Ketobacter alkanivorans: one gene and its partner. The protein of the gene in region 2 interacts with the protein of the main gene of each other region in a pairwise test. Links are inferred from orthologs where the notes say so. Each region holds a gene or a part of one and is shown on either strand. Other genes may lie near its edges. The genes, in order: clpA and Kalk_RS04815.

Region 1 (8,811 bases), 3.8 Mb from region 2 along the record:
TTGAACAGCCTTTTTCTTTTTTAGGGTGCAGGGTTGGCGAACGTTGGTTTCAGCAAATAGCCCAAACCTCGCCATCTGTCTGAAATTAATCAGATAAATGTGCGATTTTGAAACCTTTAAAGCGTTTTACAGTCTAAAATAACAAGACACCCTCGGGGAGGGTGGTTGTTATTGAGATTGATTAAACGGCTTCGGCGTGGATCGTGTGGTGCAACTCAGTCGCACCAACTGGATCGTCGGCGTAGGTTTCCTGTTCGGAGGTGCTATCTTGATCTATACCGATAATCGCGATGTTAACGGCATGAAGACCTTTTGGCGCTTCCCTTTCATCGTAGGTAACTTGCTGTCCCGCTTTCAGGCTTCTGTACCCATCCATGCAGATGTAGGAGTAATGAACAAACAAATCTTCTCCACCTGTGTCCGGACGAATGAAGCCGTAACCCTTGGCGTTATTGAACCATTTCACTTTCCCGGTTGCCATAACTCAAGTCCTTCTGTTGGGACTACCTCAGTGTCGGTAGCCATAAGTCAATTGTTATTATTTTTTACTGTCGAGGTACAAACACTAAGAAATGTACTTCGCAGACGTGATTTGTGTTAACTTTTGTTAAACACAAGCCCCAATCATCATGATTGTGAAGTATTAGTCAAGTGTTTTTGCTGTTGAGCTGACCAGCGTAGCCCGAATATGGGTCAGTTATGAGGACTTAATATGTTAACCCCTGATTTTATGATTTCTGGTTATGAGTAAAGCCGAAGATCTTCTACTAACATTGAATAAGATGGAAAGCATGGGAGGCGAGCCATCCAGTCCGGATACGGAGCTTGATGACGGCATTGCGGTTGAGGAATCGAAGCCGGATCTGGCACCGCCGCCGCTGTACAAAGTAGTGATGCTGGATGATGACTTTACGCCGATGGAATTTGTAGTAGACGTGTTGCAGTTGTTCTTTGGCATGAATAGAGAGCAGGCCACGCAGATTATGTTGACGGTACATACCCAGGGAAGAGCCAGTTGTGGCACCTTTACCAAGGATGTTGCGGAAACTAAGGTGGCGCAGATAATTAAGTTTGCAAGGGAGAATCAACATCCCTTGATGTGTGAAGTGGAAAGGTTTCAATAGACCGGTTTGTCCACGGGTCGTTGTCGATATTCTGAGGATGAAGGTGTAAAGAGATGTTAAGCAAAGATCTGGAAGTCACATTAAATCTGGCATTCAGAGACGCTCGTACCAAGCGTCATGAGTACATGACTGTTGAACACCTGCTGCTGGCATTGCTGGATAATGAAGCCGCATCAACAGTTCTGAAAGCCTGCGGAACCGATCTGGACGAGCTTCGTTCAGATTTGGCCAACTTTGTGGATGAAACCACACCACTGATTCCCTCTAGCGACAGCGATCGCGAAACCCAGCCTACGCTTGGTTTTCAGCGCGTGTTGCAGCGGGCCGTATTCCACGTGCAGTCTTCCGGCAAGAAGGAGGTCACCGGTGCTAACGTGTTGGTGGCAATCTTCAGTGAGCAGGAAAGCCAAGCTGTGTATTTCCTCAAAAAGCAAAGTGTCGCCCGTATTGATGTGGTGAACTACATCGCTCACGGGATCTCCAAGGTGTCTGATGAAACTCACAACCTGGAAGATCACAGTCACGATGTGCATGAGGATGACCAGGTTTCAGAAGGCGCCGGTAAATCGCCACTGGAGGCCTACGCCAGCAACTTGAATGAACAGGCTATGGCAGGGCGAATCGATCCTCTGGTGGGGCGCGATGAGGAGGTCGAGCGCACAGTTCAGATTCTGTGTCGTCGCCGCAAAAATAACCCTCTGTTAGTCGGTGAACCCGGTGTCGGTAAAACGGCAATTGCCGAAGGCCTTGCCAAGCGTATTGTCGACAAAGAAGTGCCCGACGCTATCGATGATTGCGTAGTGTTTTCGCTGGATCTCGGTGCGTTGCTGGCTGGTACCAAATACCGTGGTGATTTTGAGAAGCGCTTCAAAGCCTTGCTGGCCGAGTTGCAGAAGAAGTCTAACGCCATCCTGTTTATCGATGAGATTCATACCATCATTGGTGCAGGCGCTGCGTCTGGCGGTGTGATGGATGCTTCGAATCTGTTGAAGCCGATGCTGGCTTCCGGTGACATTAAGTGTATTGGTTCCACAACATTCCAGGAATACCGCGGCATCTTTGAGAAAGATCGGGCGTTGGCTCGACGCTTCCAGAAGATTGATGTAGTGGAGCCAAGCGTTGAAGATACTTTTGAAATTTTGAAAGGTCTTAAGTCGCGCTTCGAAGAGCATCATGATATCAAGTACTCTAACAAAGCGCTGAAAGCGGCTTGTGAGTTATCGGCCCGCTATATTAACGATCGGCACTTGCCTGACAAAGCCATTGACGTCATTGATGAGGTCGGTGCTTATCAGCGTTTGTTGCCACCCAGCAAGCGTAAGAAGGTAATCTCGGTTGCCGATGTAGAAGCGATTGTGTCCAAGATTGCGCGCATTCCTCCAAAAACGGTTTCTGCCAACGACAAAGAGCTGTTGTCGAATCTTGAGCGCGATCTGAAGATGGTGGTGTTTGGGCAGAATGATGCAATTGATGCGCTCTCAAGTGCGATCAAACTGGCTCGGGCTGGTTTGAGTCATCCCGATCGTCCGATTGGATCCTTCCTGTTTGCCGGCCCTACTGGGGTAGGTAAAACTGAGGTTACCAAGCAGTTGGCGAAAGTCATGGGTATGGAGCTTATCCGCTTCGATATGTCTGAGTACATGGAGCGTCACACGGTGTCACGTTTGATTGGTGCGCCTCCGGGGTATGTAGGTTTTGATCAGGGCGGCCTGTTGACTGAAGCCGTCACTAAATCGCCCCATGCGGTGCTGCTGCTGGATGAGATTGAGAAGGCTCACCCAGAGGTGTTTAACCTGTTGCTGCAAGTGATGGATCACGGCACCCTGACTGACAATAACGGCCGCAAGGCGGATTTCCGCAACGTTATCCTGGTTATGACCACCAACGCCGGTGCAGAGTCGGTTGCTAGAGCCTCTATCGGCTTCACGCAGCAGGATCATACTACTGACGGAATGGAAGCCATCAAGCGCATGTTTACACCTGAGTTCCGCAACCGTTTGGATTCCGTTATTCAGTTCCACAACCTGGATATGGAAATCATCAAGGGAGTGGTGGACAAGTTCCTTACAGAGCTTCAGGCCCAGCTGGATGATAAGCGTGTTATGTTGGATGTGGATGACGCTGCGCGTAATTGGCTGGCAGAGAAAGGCTACGACAAGGATATGGGTGCCCGCCCGATGAATCGTTTGATTCAGGAGAAGCTGAAACGTCCGCTGGCAGAGAAGATTCTGTTTGGCGAGCTATCAGAGAATGGCGGTACCGTTCATATTTCCGAAGAAGACGGCGAGCTGATATTCGATACAGAGCCTGCCTGATAAATTTAAGCACAATCACAAACGACAAAAACGAGCCTACTGGGCTCGTTTTTGTTTTGAATGCTTTTTAGCTGAAGCTTATCAGCGTACGCGGTAAGTGATGCGGCCCTTCGACAAATCGTAAGGTGTCATCTCTACTTTCACGCGATCACCGGTGAGTATGCGAATGTAGTTTTTGCGCATCTTTCCGGAAATGTGGGCCGTTACAACGTGCCCGTTGTCCAGTTCCACACGGAACATGGTGTTGGGAAGGGTATCAGTAATGGTACCTTCCATTTCAATGGAATCTTCTTTCGACATCCAGTGATATCCTCTCAGTGCATGGGTAATGCAGTCGGTTTTTGGGCAGTCGAGCTGCCAACGAGGCGTGAATTTTGCCGTAAAAGCAGGCATTTATCAAAGCTAAAGTGGCTTTATTGTGGCTTAGGGAATATTCAGCGGCGTAGGCGGGGTTTAAAATGCTCGAGGTTTTGATTATAACTGTTTGAAAATATTGGATTTAATGAAATATTTCATTAAAGAGAAACCGACACCCAGTGGTTGTTAACATACATCTCAAGCGGGCGATATTCGGTTTTATACTTCATTTTTTGGCAGTCTTTTATCCAGTATCCAAGATAAAGTGCGGGTAAACCCATTCTTTTGGTTTCTTCGATCTGCCACAAAACCGCCATTACCCCCAGGCTGCGTTTTGAGCTTTCGGTGCAGTAATAGGTGTATACCGCAGAGAGGCCATTTTCCATGATGTCGCTGACCGCTACCGCCAGCAGCTTGCCTTGGGGGTCGCGAAACTCGAAAAAACAGGTCTTGCCCCAATCGCTGAGCAAAAAGGATTCATACTGCTCCGGGGTGGGGGGGTACATGTCGCCATCACGATGTTTGGCCTCGATGTAGCGCGCATAGAGTTCGTAGTGCTCATCATTGAATTCTGCAGGCACTTGTTTAATGGAGAGGTCGCTGTTTCGATTCCAGATGCGTTTGTGCTTGCGAGACAGGTGATAGTGCTCCACTGGGATGCGCACCGGTATGCAGGCAGAACATTGACGGCAGTGAGGTCGGTACAGGTAGTTGCCGCTGCGTCTGAACCCAACTTCGGACAGTTCGCTGTAAAGGTTGTGATCAAGGTTGGCTTTCGGATCGGCAAACAGGGTGATAGCGTCATTGCGAGGCAAATAACTGCATTGATGTAATGGAGTAACAAAAAATTTTACTGCTGCGAGATCCGTCATATGCCTAATCGCAAAAGCCTTAAAAATCTTATGGTTAAGTGGCCGGTAGGCACTCATACTAGTGCATTAATACAGTATTAAACGAATTACCGGATGTTTCCAGTGTCGCTAGACACAATGTTGCCAGTTCAGTGACCATTTTGGCTGAACGGTGGTGCGCAAATCATCAATTACAGGAACATGTTGCTGCAGCATGGCTTTGAACTGGTGGCGGGGGATGTTGGTAGAACCGAGGCTAACCAGATGAGGGTTTTCAACCTGGCAGTCAATAAGCTGAAAGCCCCAGCACTTGAGTTGGTTTACGAGGTGAACGAACGCCACTTTGGAGGCGTCTGTTTGGCGACTGAACATGGATTCGCCGAAGAATATTTTGCCCAGCGCAATGCCGTAAACGCCCCCCACCAAATGATCTCCCTCCCAGGACTCCACAGAGTGGGCGTAGCCAAGCTCATGCAGGTGAATGTAGGCGTCAATCATTTCAGCAGTGATCCAGGTGCCGTCGCTGTATTGCCTGGGCTCTGAGCAGGCCTGAATAACCTCGGGAAACGCTGCATCCATGGTGACGTGATAGCGCTGTTTGCGCAGGGTTTTGTTCAAGCTGCGGGAGATGTGCAGTTGATCGGGGAACAATACCGCTCGGGGGCTGGGGGACCACCAAAGTATGGGTTGGTCGGCGTCGAACCAGGGAAATATGCCCTTTGAATAAGCATCAACAAGACGCTCAGGGGTTAAATCTCCACCGGCGGCCAGCAGACCGTTGGGATCACCCAGTGCGTGCTCGATAGGGGGGAAGTCCTGGGTATGAAAGCCCAGGACAGGGATCTTGATCACAGGCAGCGGTTAACTGTTTTCATCCAGAAACTTTTCGGCGTCCAGCGCCGCCATGCAGCCGAATCCGGCAGAGGTGATGGCTTGGCGATAAACGTGATCGGTGACGTCTCCTGCGGCAAATACGCCTTCCACGTTGGTGGCGGTGGCATTGCCTTCGATGCCGCTTTTGATCTTCAGGTAGCCGTTTTCCATATCCAACTGGCCTTCGAAAATGCCGGTGTTGGGGGTGTGGCCGATGGCGATGAATACGCCCTGCAGATCGATGTCTTTGGTCTCGCCGCTGTCGACATGCTTGATGCGCATACCGGTAACGCCCATGTCGTCGCCCAGAACTTCATCGAGGACATAGTTGAGCTCAAGAGTGACGTTGCCGTTGGCAGCGCGATCCAGCAGGCGATCCCGCAGTATTTTCTCGGAGCGGAAGGTCTCGCGGCGGTGAACCACGACCACTTCTTTGGCAATGTTGGCCAGGTACAGGGCTTCTTCTACGGCGGTATTGCCGCCGCCAATGACGGCGACTTTCTGGTTACGATAGAAAAATCCGTCGCAAGTGGCACAGGCGCTTACGCCCTTGCCCTTGAAAGCTTCTTCGGAATCGAGGCCCAAATAGCGGGCAGAGGCACCGGTGGCGATAATCAGGGCATCACAGGTGTAGGTGGCGCTGTCGCCATAGAGGGTAAACGGGCGCTTGCTGAGATCGGTTTTATTGATGTGATCAAACAGGATTTCGGTTTCGAACCGTTCTGCGTGCTGCTTCATACGCTCCATCAGCTCAGGCCCCTGCACACCATCCTGATCCCCAGGCCAGTTGTCCACTTCGGTGGTGGTTGTGAGCTGTCCACCGGGTTGGATCCCTGTGACGATGACGGGGTTGAGGTTGGCTCGCGCAGCGTAGACCGCAGCAGTGTAACCGGCGGGGCCGGAGCCCAGTATTAGAAGGCGGCAGTGTTTGGTTTCGCTCATTAAATCGATGTCCAGTTTGATGGCACAGGTGTTGCCGTGATGTATGGATTGGTTTGCACACTTATACTTAATTTACCACGTTGCAGGCAAATAGTTCCTGTAAATCAGCAGAATAGGGGCTGGCTATAATGGGGTATAGTGCTGATGTACATTTGGATGGATTCTACTATGGCTAGGCTGTTAACGATCGGTGTGCCCAAGGAAACTAAACCCATGGAGGCGCGGGTAGCGCTGGTTCCCCATGCGGTGGCTGAGTTGGTGAGTCAGGGGTTTACAGTGTGGGTGGAGCATTCTGCAGGTGAGCTCAGCGGTTATCCTGATGCCCAATATCTGGCAGCCGGGGCCCGCATAGCAAGCAGTGCCAACGAGCTGTTTGCGCAAGGCCAACTGATTGTAAAAGTGAAAGAGCCGGTGGCGGGGGATCTGGCGTTGCTGCAGGCGCACCACCTGCTGTTTTGTTTTCTGCATCTTGCCCCTAACCCTGCGCTGAGCCAAAGGCTGTGTGATATCGGGTTAACCGCGGTGGCATTCGAATCCGTGCAGCTGGGGCAGCGGTTGCCTTTGTTGGCACCCATGAGTGAAATTGCAGGTCGGGTGGCGGTGCAGGCGGGCGTTCATTATCTGCACCGATCCATGGGTGGAAAAGGGGTTCTGCTGGGCGGGGTTGCCGGGGCGGCTCCGGGCAAGGTTGTGGTCGTTGGTGCCGGGGTGGCAGGCCAGAACGCTGCCAGAGCGGCGGCTGCCACCGGCGCGCAAGTGGTGGCGTTTGATCGCAATGGCGATGCATTGCGCGCAATCGAGGCCATCGCCCCCAATATTACCGGTATGTATTCTTATCAGGAGGCCATTGCTCAGGCTATGGTGGATGCAGATTTGGTGGTGGGGGCGGTGTTGGTGCCGGGGGCCAGGGCTCCTCACGTGGTGTCTCGAGAGATGGTGCGGGCCATGCCCGATGGCGGCCTGATCGTGGATATATCCATTGATCAGGGCGGTTGTGTTGAGACCATCCGTGCCACCGATTATCGTGATCCGGTGTATACCGAGGAGGGTGTGTTGCATATGGGGGTGACCAATATGCCGGGCGCTGTGCCACGTACCGCTTCTGAAGCGCTCTCTGGTGCTATTTTATCCTACGTTCAGCGTTTGGGGATCGGGCAACTGCGGGAATATCCTCCATTAAGTGATGGAATCAACGTTTCAGTAGGTAAGATTGTCCTGCCAGCTCTGTTAGAATAGTCCCTTGAAAGTGGATATTGACGCTTACACTAATTTCTTAAGGTCAATTGTGAGAAGTTTGTGCAAATGGCTGATTTTTCGCTAAAATAAAGCTAATTTATTATCCTGAATAGGGTCATCTTTTGAAAAAAGAACAAGCCCAGAGACAAGTGGAACCCGCTCCCTGGATCGTGTTGTTAGTGCGTGGCGTGCGTGAAGGAGCAATGATCGTGCTCTTTTTCATGTCCCTCTACCTGATGATCGCGCTGGCATCCTTTGATGTTCATGATCCCGGCTGGAGCAGCCTGGGCAGTGGTCGCAGCATTCACAACCTGGGCGGCCGCGCTGGAGCTTGGTGTTCTGATGTCTTGATGTCGCTGTTTGGATACCTCGCGTATTTGTTCCCGCTGTTGATTGCCTACCGGGCCTGGCTGGTATTTCGGGATATAGACAAGCAGTGGAGCTGGCTGATGGCAGGCCTGCGCTTCCTGGGCTTTGCCATGACCATGGTGGCGGCGTCGGGTTTGGCTTATATCCATTTCGATGTGGCTCCTGGGTCCTTGCCGGACATCGATTCCGCCGGACGCAACGCTGCTGGCGGCATTCTGGGGATTGAAGTTGGCAGCGCTGCCTTGCATGCCTTAAATACACTGGGCTCGACGTTGGTCTTGCTGGCGTTGTTTTTGATCGGTCTTACCATGTTTGCCGATGTGTCCTGGATTGGTGTGATTGATGGAACCGGTAAAATTTCCATCAGCATTTATGAATGGTTGAGCACGTTAAAAGAGAAATGGCAGGCACGCCGCGACGCTCGCGAAGAATCGAACGCTAAAAAAGCGCAGGAGAAAGCCGCAAAACTGGCGATTAAGCAACGTCAGGAGGCGCTGAAGAAAGACAAAGCCAAACAGGAGGTGCGTAAACCCCCTGTCATCGAGCTGCCCAAGCCTAAACCAGAACCCAGTATGCGCGCAGAAAAAGAGCGTCAGAAGAGCCTGTTCGATAACCCCGTTACCGGTGATCTTCCCGCCATAGCGTTACTTGATGCGCCCGATAAGCAAGGCAAGAAAGGGTTTTCCGCTGAGACGTTGGAAAGCATGTCGCGACTGCTGGAGATCAAGCTGCGGGACTTTAATG
Region 2 (5,617 bases):
CCGGTTTTGCGGAGGGGATAACCTGGAAACATGTTTGTATTAGTAATGATGAAAAGGGTGCCCCGTTTATCGAACTGAGTGGTCCGGCCCAGGAGCGAGCCCTTTCAATGGGAGTGCAGCGGGTTCATCTTTCTCTCTCGGATGAAAAAGAGCACGCTGTGGCATTTGTGATTTTGGAGTCCTGAGGCCCAGGTTACATGTTACGGGGCTACCATGTCCCTGTTTTGCTCGCACCATTCAATCACTCGATCAACTTCGTTCAGCAATGCGTTACTGAGTACGTGCACGGTTTCAAGTTTTTTCAACTTCAGGCTTTCTTCAAGTACCAAGGAGGCTTCCTGCAGCACTGGGACACCCGTATAGCGAGTAGCACCGTGGAGTTTGTGCACGACCTCCTGTAGGGTCTCGTAATCTTCGTCTTCCAGCAGAACTCGGATGGTTTCCTTGTCTTTCTGCAGGGAGTTGAACAGCATCTCTAACATCTCTTCCGCCAGATCTGCTTTGTTGTTCGCCAGCTTCAGGCCTAGCTTCATGTCTACTGCTGCGTCCTGAGTGTCATTTGTTGTGTGTTCAACCTTCCGTTCGTTTTCTGCGTGGAGGTTGACGCCTGTCCATTTGTGAATAATGTGAATCAGCTGGGCTTCGTTGATGGGTTTGGTTACGTAGTCATCCATGCCTGAATTGAGCAGGGTGTGTTTCTCACTGGCCAGGGCGTGTGCGGTTACGGCGATGATGGGGGTGTGTTTGTCGCGCCCTTCCATGGAGCGAATACGGCGTGCTGTTTCTACGCCATCCATTACTGGCATTTGGATGTCCATCAACACCAGATCGAACTCGCGTTGTTCAAATTGTTGCAGTGCCTTGATGCCGCTGTCGCACGCGGTTACGGATACATCAAGATCCTCCAGTAACGCACAGAGTAGTTTCAGGTTGGCCGCGTTATCATCAACAGCAATGATGCGCAGGTCTTGGGCTGTCATACTTCCCAGAAGTAGCGGGTTGTTTTGGACGTTAGATTTGCCCGTTTCGAATGCGTCTGAGTCAAGCAGGCCACCCAGTACTTCGTAGGCTTTTTGTTGGCACAGGGGTTTGCTGATAAGAGGTAACTGCTTTCCATCCAGTAACTCGGCAAGGGTGGTTTGATCAGCCGGGTTACCATGCAGAATCAGCGGAATCCCATGTTGATTCATTTTGGAGAGTTGGGTGATATCGGTGTACAGAGGCTTCTGGGCATTGACGCCAACAATGATCGCTTGTGGCTGTGCGCTGTCATTGGAGCGCAGCAAGTTGGTGAGTGCCCCCATGTCGGAATATTCTACAACTTCGATCTTGCGCTTCTGCAGGGTGTTGCGCAGGTTGGCTCGCACCGTGGCATTAACGTCGCAAATAGCAATTTTACAGCTCTGGTTGATGATCAATGGGGTGAAGGTCGCATCGCGGTTGTGCACTTTGGCGCGGAAGGTAAACCAGAATGTAGAGCCCTGGCCAGGCTCGCTCTCCAGCCCGATTCCGCCACGCATTTGCTCTACCAAGTGCTTGGATATAACCAGTCCAAGCCCCGTGCCACCAAAGCGTCGAGCGGTGGTGGTATCGGCTTGCCGGAAGGCGCTGAACAACGCTCTTTGTTGTTCTTTGGTGAGGCCGATACCGGTATCCGACACGGTCACCTTGATGGTGGCCATGTCATCTTTTTGATCATCCAGCATTACCCGGATCACGACTTCGCCATGTTCGGTGAACTTAATGGCATTGTTCACCAGGTTGGTAAGGATCTGCTTCAAGCGTAGTGGATCGCCGATAACCCCTGTGGGCACATCGGAGTAGAACAGGCTGACCTGTTCAAGGTGCTTCTCATAGGCCATGGGGGCCAGCATGGTGAGCACGTCCTCTACCACCTCCTGGAAATTTAACGGGATCTGATCCAGTACCAGTTTGCCCGCCTCAATTTTCGAAAAGTCGAGGATGTCATTGATGATGGACAGCAGGCTTTCGGATGATTTCTGAATGGTATCCAGGTAGTCGCGTTGGGTGAGAGAAATATCGCTTTTGAGCAGCAGGTTGGTGAAGCCAATGATGCCGTTTAGAGGCGTGCGGATCTCATGGGACATGTTGGCCAGGAACTCGGACTTGATGCGGCTCGCCTCCAGCGCTTCTTTTCGGGCCAAATCCAGCTCAATGTTTTGGATCTCAATGGTTTCCAGGGTTTCTCGCAGGTCTTCTGTGGCTTGATCTACGTTTTGTTGCAGCTCTTGCTGGCCTTCCAGAATCGACGAGCCCAGCTGGTTCAGTGCGGTTTGCAGTTCGCGCAGCTCGCCGTAGGCGTCCTCCTCAAGTCGTACCTCCAGATCGCCTTCGCTCATGTCTTCAAGCGCTTTTTTGATCCCGTCGACCACATCGCCGATGCTGTTGGAGAAGCGCAGAGAAATCACCGTGTTGATGGCCAGCGCCAACACAATCAAAAAGGTGGTGTAGAGCAGGCTGCGATATTTGGCGATGATCAGGTTGGAGCGGTCAATTTCCACTTCCAGCCAGCCCGCGTTAGCGTCTCCGCCTGCCAGTGGATGATACGACGACGCAGGGTAGATAGGGTGTATCACCCGTAGGGTGGAATCCGTCAGGCGGCCTGTGGCGGTTGTTGTGTCTGGAGCGGGTAGCAGGCTCACGCCCTCTGCGAGGGGGCGCATCTTCGGCCCGGCGCGGGTGATAAGGGTGCCATCCACCTCATGAATGGCAACAGAGCGAACATTGTCCTCTTCCAGAATTCGCTGGGCATAGAAGGGCACCGTATGGCCCTGACGCTGAGTCATGCTTTCGAAGATGCCGTGGGCAAAGGCTGCGGAAATCATCTCCCCCTGCTCCAGCAGGGATTCATCCAGCTCTTTGAAGCGTTGGGCGGTAAACAGGGTGGCCAGTATCAGTCCGATCACCAAGACAGGGATGGAACTGATCAATAGGGCTCGAGACCGCAAACCCAGGCCTTTCAAGAGGTTAAAGTGTTGTTTCAGTTTCACGTGTTATGACCGATGGCTTTTTAAACAGTATATGCCATCTTCTCCTTATCCCTAATTCCAATGATGTCTTGCCTGCCGTGGACTGCGGCATAAATTGGCGGTAATGATAGGCGCTTACCCCCCGTGCAGGGTACAATAGGCCCCCGTTTGAGCAAACAATTAATCAGAACAATGCATTATCCCACGATCGAAGACTTTGTAGGTAATACTCCCTTGGTGAGGTTACAGCGTTTACCTGGGAACACCAGCAACACCATTCTGGTCAAGCTGGAGGGTAATAACCCTGCCGGATCGGTTAAAGATCGACCAGCTCTCAGCATGATTCAGCACGCTGAGATGCGTGGCCTCATCAAGCCCGGGGACACTCTGATTGAAGCCACCAGCGGCAACACAGGTATCGCCTTGGCCATGGCGGCGGCGATTAAAGGTTACAAAATGGTGTTGATCATGCCCGATAACATGAGTGCCGAGCGTCGGGCAGCCATGAGCGCTTACGGTGCCGAGTTGATACTGGTAACCAAACAGCAGAGCATGGAAGGTGCGCGGGATCTGGCCGAGCAGATGCAGCAGGAAGGTAAAGGCGTGGTGCTGGATCAATTCTCCAATCAGGACAACCCCCTGGCACACTACCAGAGCACCGGCCCTGAAATATGGCGAGACACCGCAGGTACAGTCACTCACTTCGTAAGCTCCATGGGCACCACTGGCACGATTATGGGTACTTCCCGCTTTCTGAAAGAGCAAAAACCTGATATTCAGATCGTAGGTCTGCAGCCGCAGGAGGGTGCGGCCATTCCTGGTATTCGCCGTTGGCCCGAGGAATATCTCCCTAAAATCTTTGACGCTTCTCGCGTGGACACGGTCCTGGATATCGCACAGCAAGATGCAGAGGTGACCATGCGTCGTCTGGCCAGCGAAGAAGGCATCTTTTGTGGTGTTTCTTCCGGCGGTGCCGTTGCAGGAGCGTTGCAATTATCGCAGCAGGTAGAGAACGCCGTGATCGTAGCGATCATTTGTGATCGCGGCGACCGCTATCTGTCCACTGGCGTCTTCGACCCGGCCTGATCATGAATGTACTCGTATTTGACATAGAAACCGTCCCCGACGTTGCCGGTGGCCGCCGTCTGTTTGGTCTGGAAGGGCTGGATGATAACGCTGCCGCTGAAGCCATGTTTAATTTGCGCAGGCAAGAAACCGGCAATGATTTTCTGCGCCACCATCTGCAGAGAATCGTTGCCATATCCGCCGTATTTCGTTCCCGTGATCAGATCGCTGTGTGGACGCTGGGGGATGAGCAGGCGGATGAAAAAACCATTCTTGAAAAGTTCTTCCACCTGATCGAACGTTATTCGCCTACGTTGGTGAGCTGGAACGGTTCAGGCTTTGATCTACCGGTGCTGCATTACCGTGCTTTGGTGCATGGAGTGGCCAGCCCTCGATACTGGGATCAGGGTCATGATGACAAGAACTTCAAATGGAATAACTATCTTAGCCGCTATCATGATCGCCACACAGACCTCATGGATTTGATGGCACTCTATAATAACCGGGCGTTTGTGCCTTTGGATCAGATGGCGGCCTTGCTGGGGTTCCCAGGCAAGATGGGGATGAGCGGCGCCAAGGTGTGGGATGCGTTCCAGCAGGGTGATATCAAAGGCATTCGCGACTACTGTGAAACGGATGTATTGAATACATGGCTGGTTTATCTGCGCTTTCAATTGATACGTGGCGTTATCATGGACGATGGCTATCAAGCTGAGTTGAACATGGTGAAAGACTACTTGCGGCGAGAAGCGCGTCCGCATTTCACAGAATTTTTACAGCACTGGGAAGGCGTAACGGCCGAATCCAGTGAACAATCGTCTGCAGTAAAAGAAGGTTAAGCAGTACATGGCCAGAAGAAGACGCAAGCAAACCCTGCCGGCTGATCCGGTGGAATTACAGATAACTGCGCTGAGCCATGATGGTCGTGGTATTGGTCGTATAAAAGGAAAAACCGTATTCGTTGACAGTGCCTTGCCCAGTGAGACGGTTAAATTTGTTTATACACAGAAACGTGGCAAATTTGATGAAGGCCGCACTGTGGAAGTGCTGCAGCCCAGTGTAGAGCGAGTTCAACCCCAGTGTGCTCAGGCCCATCTCTGTGGTGGTTGCAGTTTGCAACATATGGAACCACAAGCGCAGATTGCAATGAAGCAGGGCGTGTTAATGGAGCAGTTGCAGCATTTCGGTGAGCTGCAGCCCGAGGAAGTGCTGGCTCCGTTGACCGGCCCGATATATGGCTATCGTCGCAAGGCCCGCTTGGGTGTTAAGTACGTAGCCAAAAAAGAGTCGGTGCTGGTGGGGTTTCGAGAGAAACGCAACAGCTTCCTGGCTGAGATTGATCAATGTCATGTTTTGGCCGAGGAAGTAGGCCTAAAGTTTCCAGAGCTGAAGCAGCTGGTCATGTCACTGCAGGCGCGCAGTACCATTCCCCAAATTGAAGTAGCAAAAGGGGATGATGCTGTCGCCATCATTGTGCGCCACATGGAGCCGTTGACTGATCAGGATCAGGCTGCAATTTTGAGTTTCTGCCAGCAACATAACCTGCAGCTGTATCTACAGCC

The links.
Region 1: the proteins of Kalk_RS04815 (region 2) and clpA interact in binary tests that used the Escherichia coli proteins (3 or more experiments, as listed by UniProt). The link is inferred for Ketobacter alkanivorans from one-to-one orthologs.

What each region holds. Positions count from the first base shown.
Region 1 is NZ_CP022684.1:4,903,893-4,912,703, forward strand. Bases 848-3,808 are described here. They hold clpA (ATP-dependent Clp protease ATP-binding subunit ClpA), read left to right. Parts: upstream 848-1,177; coding sequence 1,178-3,439; downstream 3,440-3,808. Other genes in these bases: clpS (ATP-dependent Clp protease adapter ClpS), read left to right, coding at 848-1,124; infA (translation initiation factor IF-1), read right to left, coding at 3,521-3,739. Also shown: Kalk_RS21100 (cold-shock protein), read right to left, coding at 182-481; more of clpS, read left to right, coding at 783-847; Kalk_RS21120 (arginyltransferase), read right to left, coding at 3,955-4,668; aat (leucyl/phenylalanyl-tRNA--protein transferase), read right to left, coding at 4,777-5,490; trxB (thioredoxin-disulfide reductase), read right to left, coding at 5,509-6,462; Kalk_RS21135 (alanine dehydrogenase), read left to right, coding at 6,631-7,698; Kalk_RS21140 (DNA translocase FtsK), read left to right, coding at 7,902-8,811. UniProt on the Escherichia coli protein: ATP-dependent specificity component of the ClpAP protease. It directs the protease to specific substrates. It has unfoldase activity. The primary function of the ClpA-ClpP complex appears to be the degradation of unfolded or abnormal proteins.
Region 2 is NZ_CP022684.1:1,138,273-1,143,889, reverse strand. Bases 1-3,344 are described here. They hold Kalk_RS04815 (response regulator), read right to left. Parts: upstream 3,012-3,344; coding sequence 201-3,011; downstream 1-200. Other genes in these bases: cysM (cysteine synthase CysM), read left to right, coding at 3,183-3,344; acpS (holo-ACP synthase), read left to right, coding at 1-185. In the rest of the region: more of cysM, read left to right, coding at 3,345-4,076; Kalk_RS04805 (3'-5' exonuclease), read left to right, coding at 4,079-4,894; 23S rRNA (uracil(1939)-C(5))-methyltransferase RlmD, read left to right, coding at 4,902-5,617. UniProt on the Escherichia coli protein: Member of the two-component regulatory system UvrY/BarA involved in the regulation of carbon metabolism via the CsrA/CsrB regulatory system. Phosphorylates UvrY, probably via a four-step phosphorelay.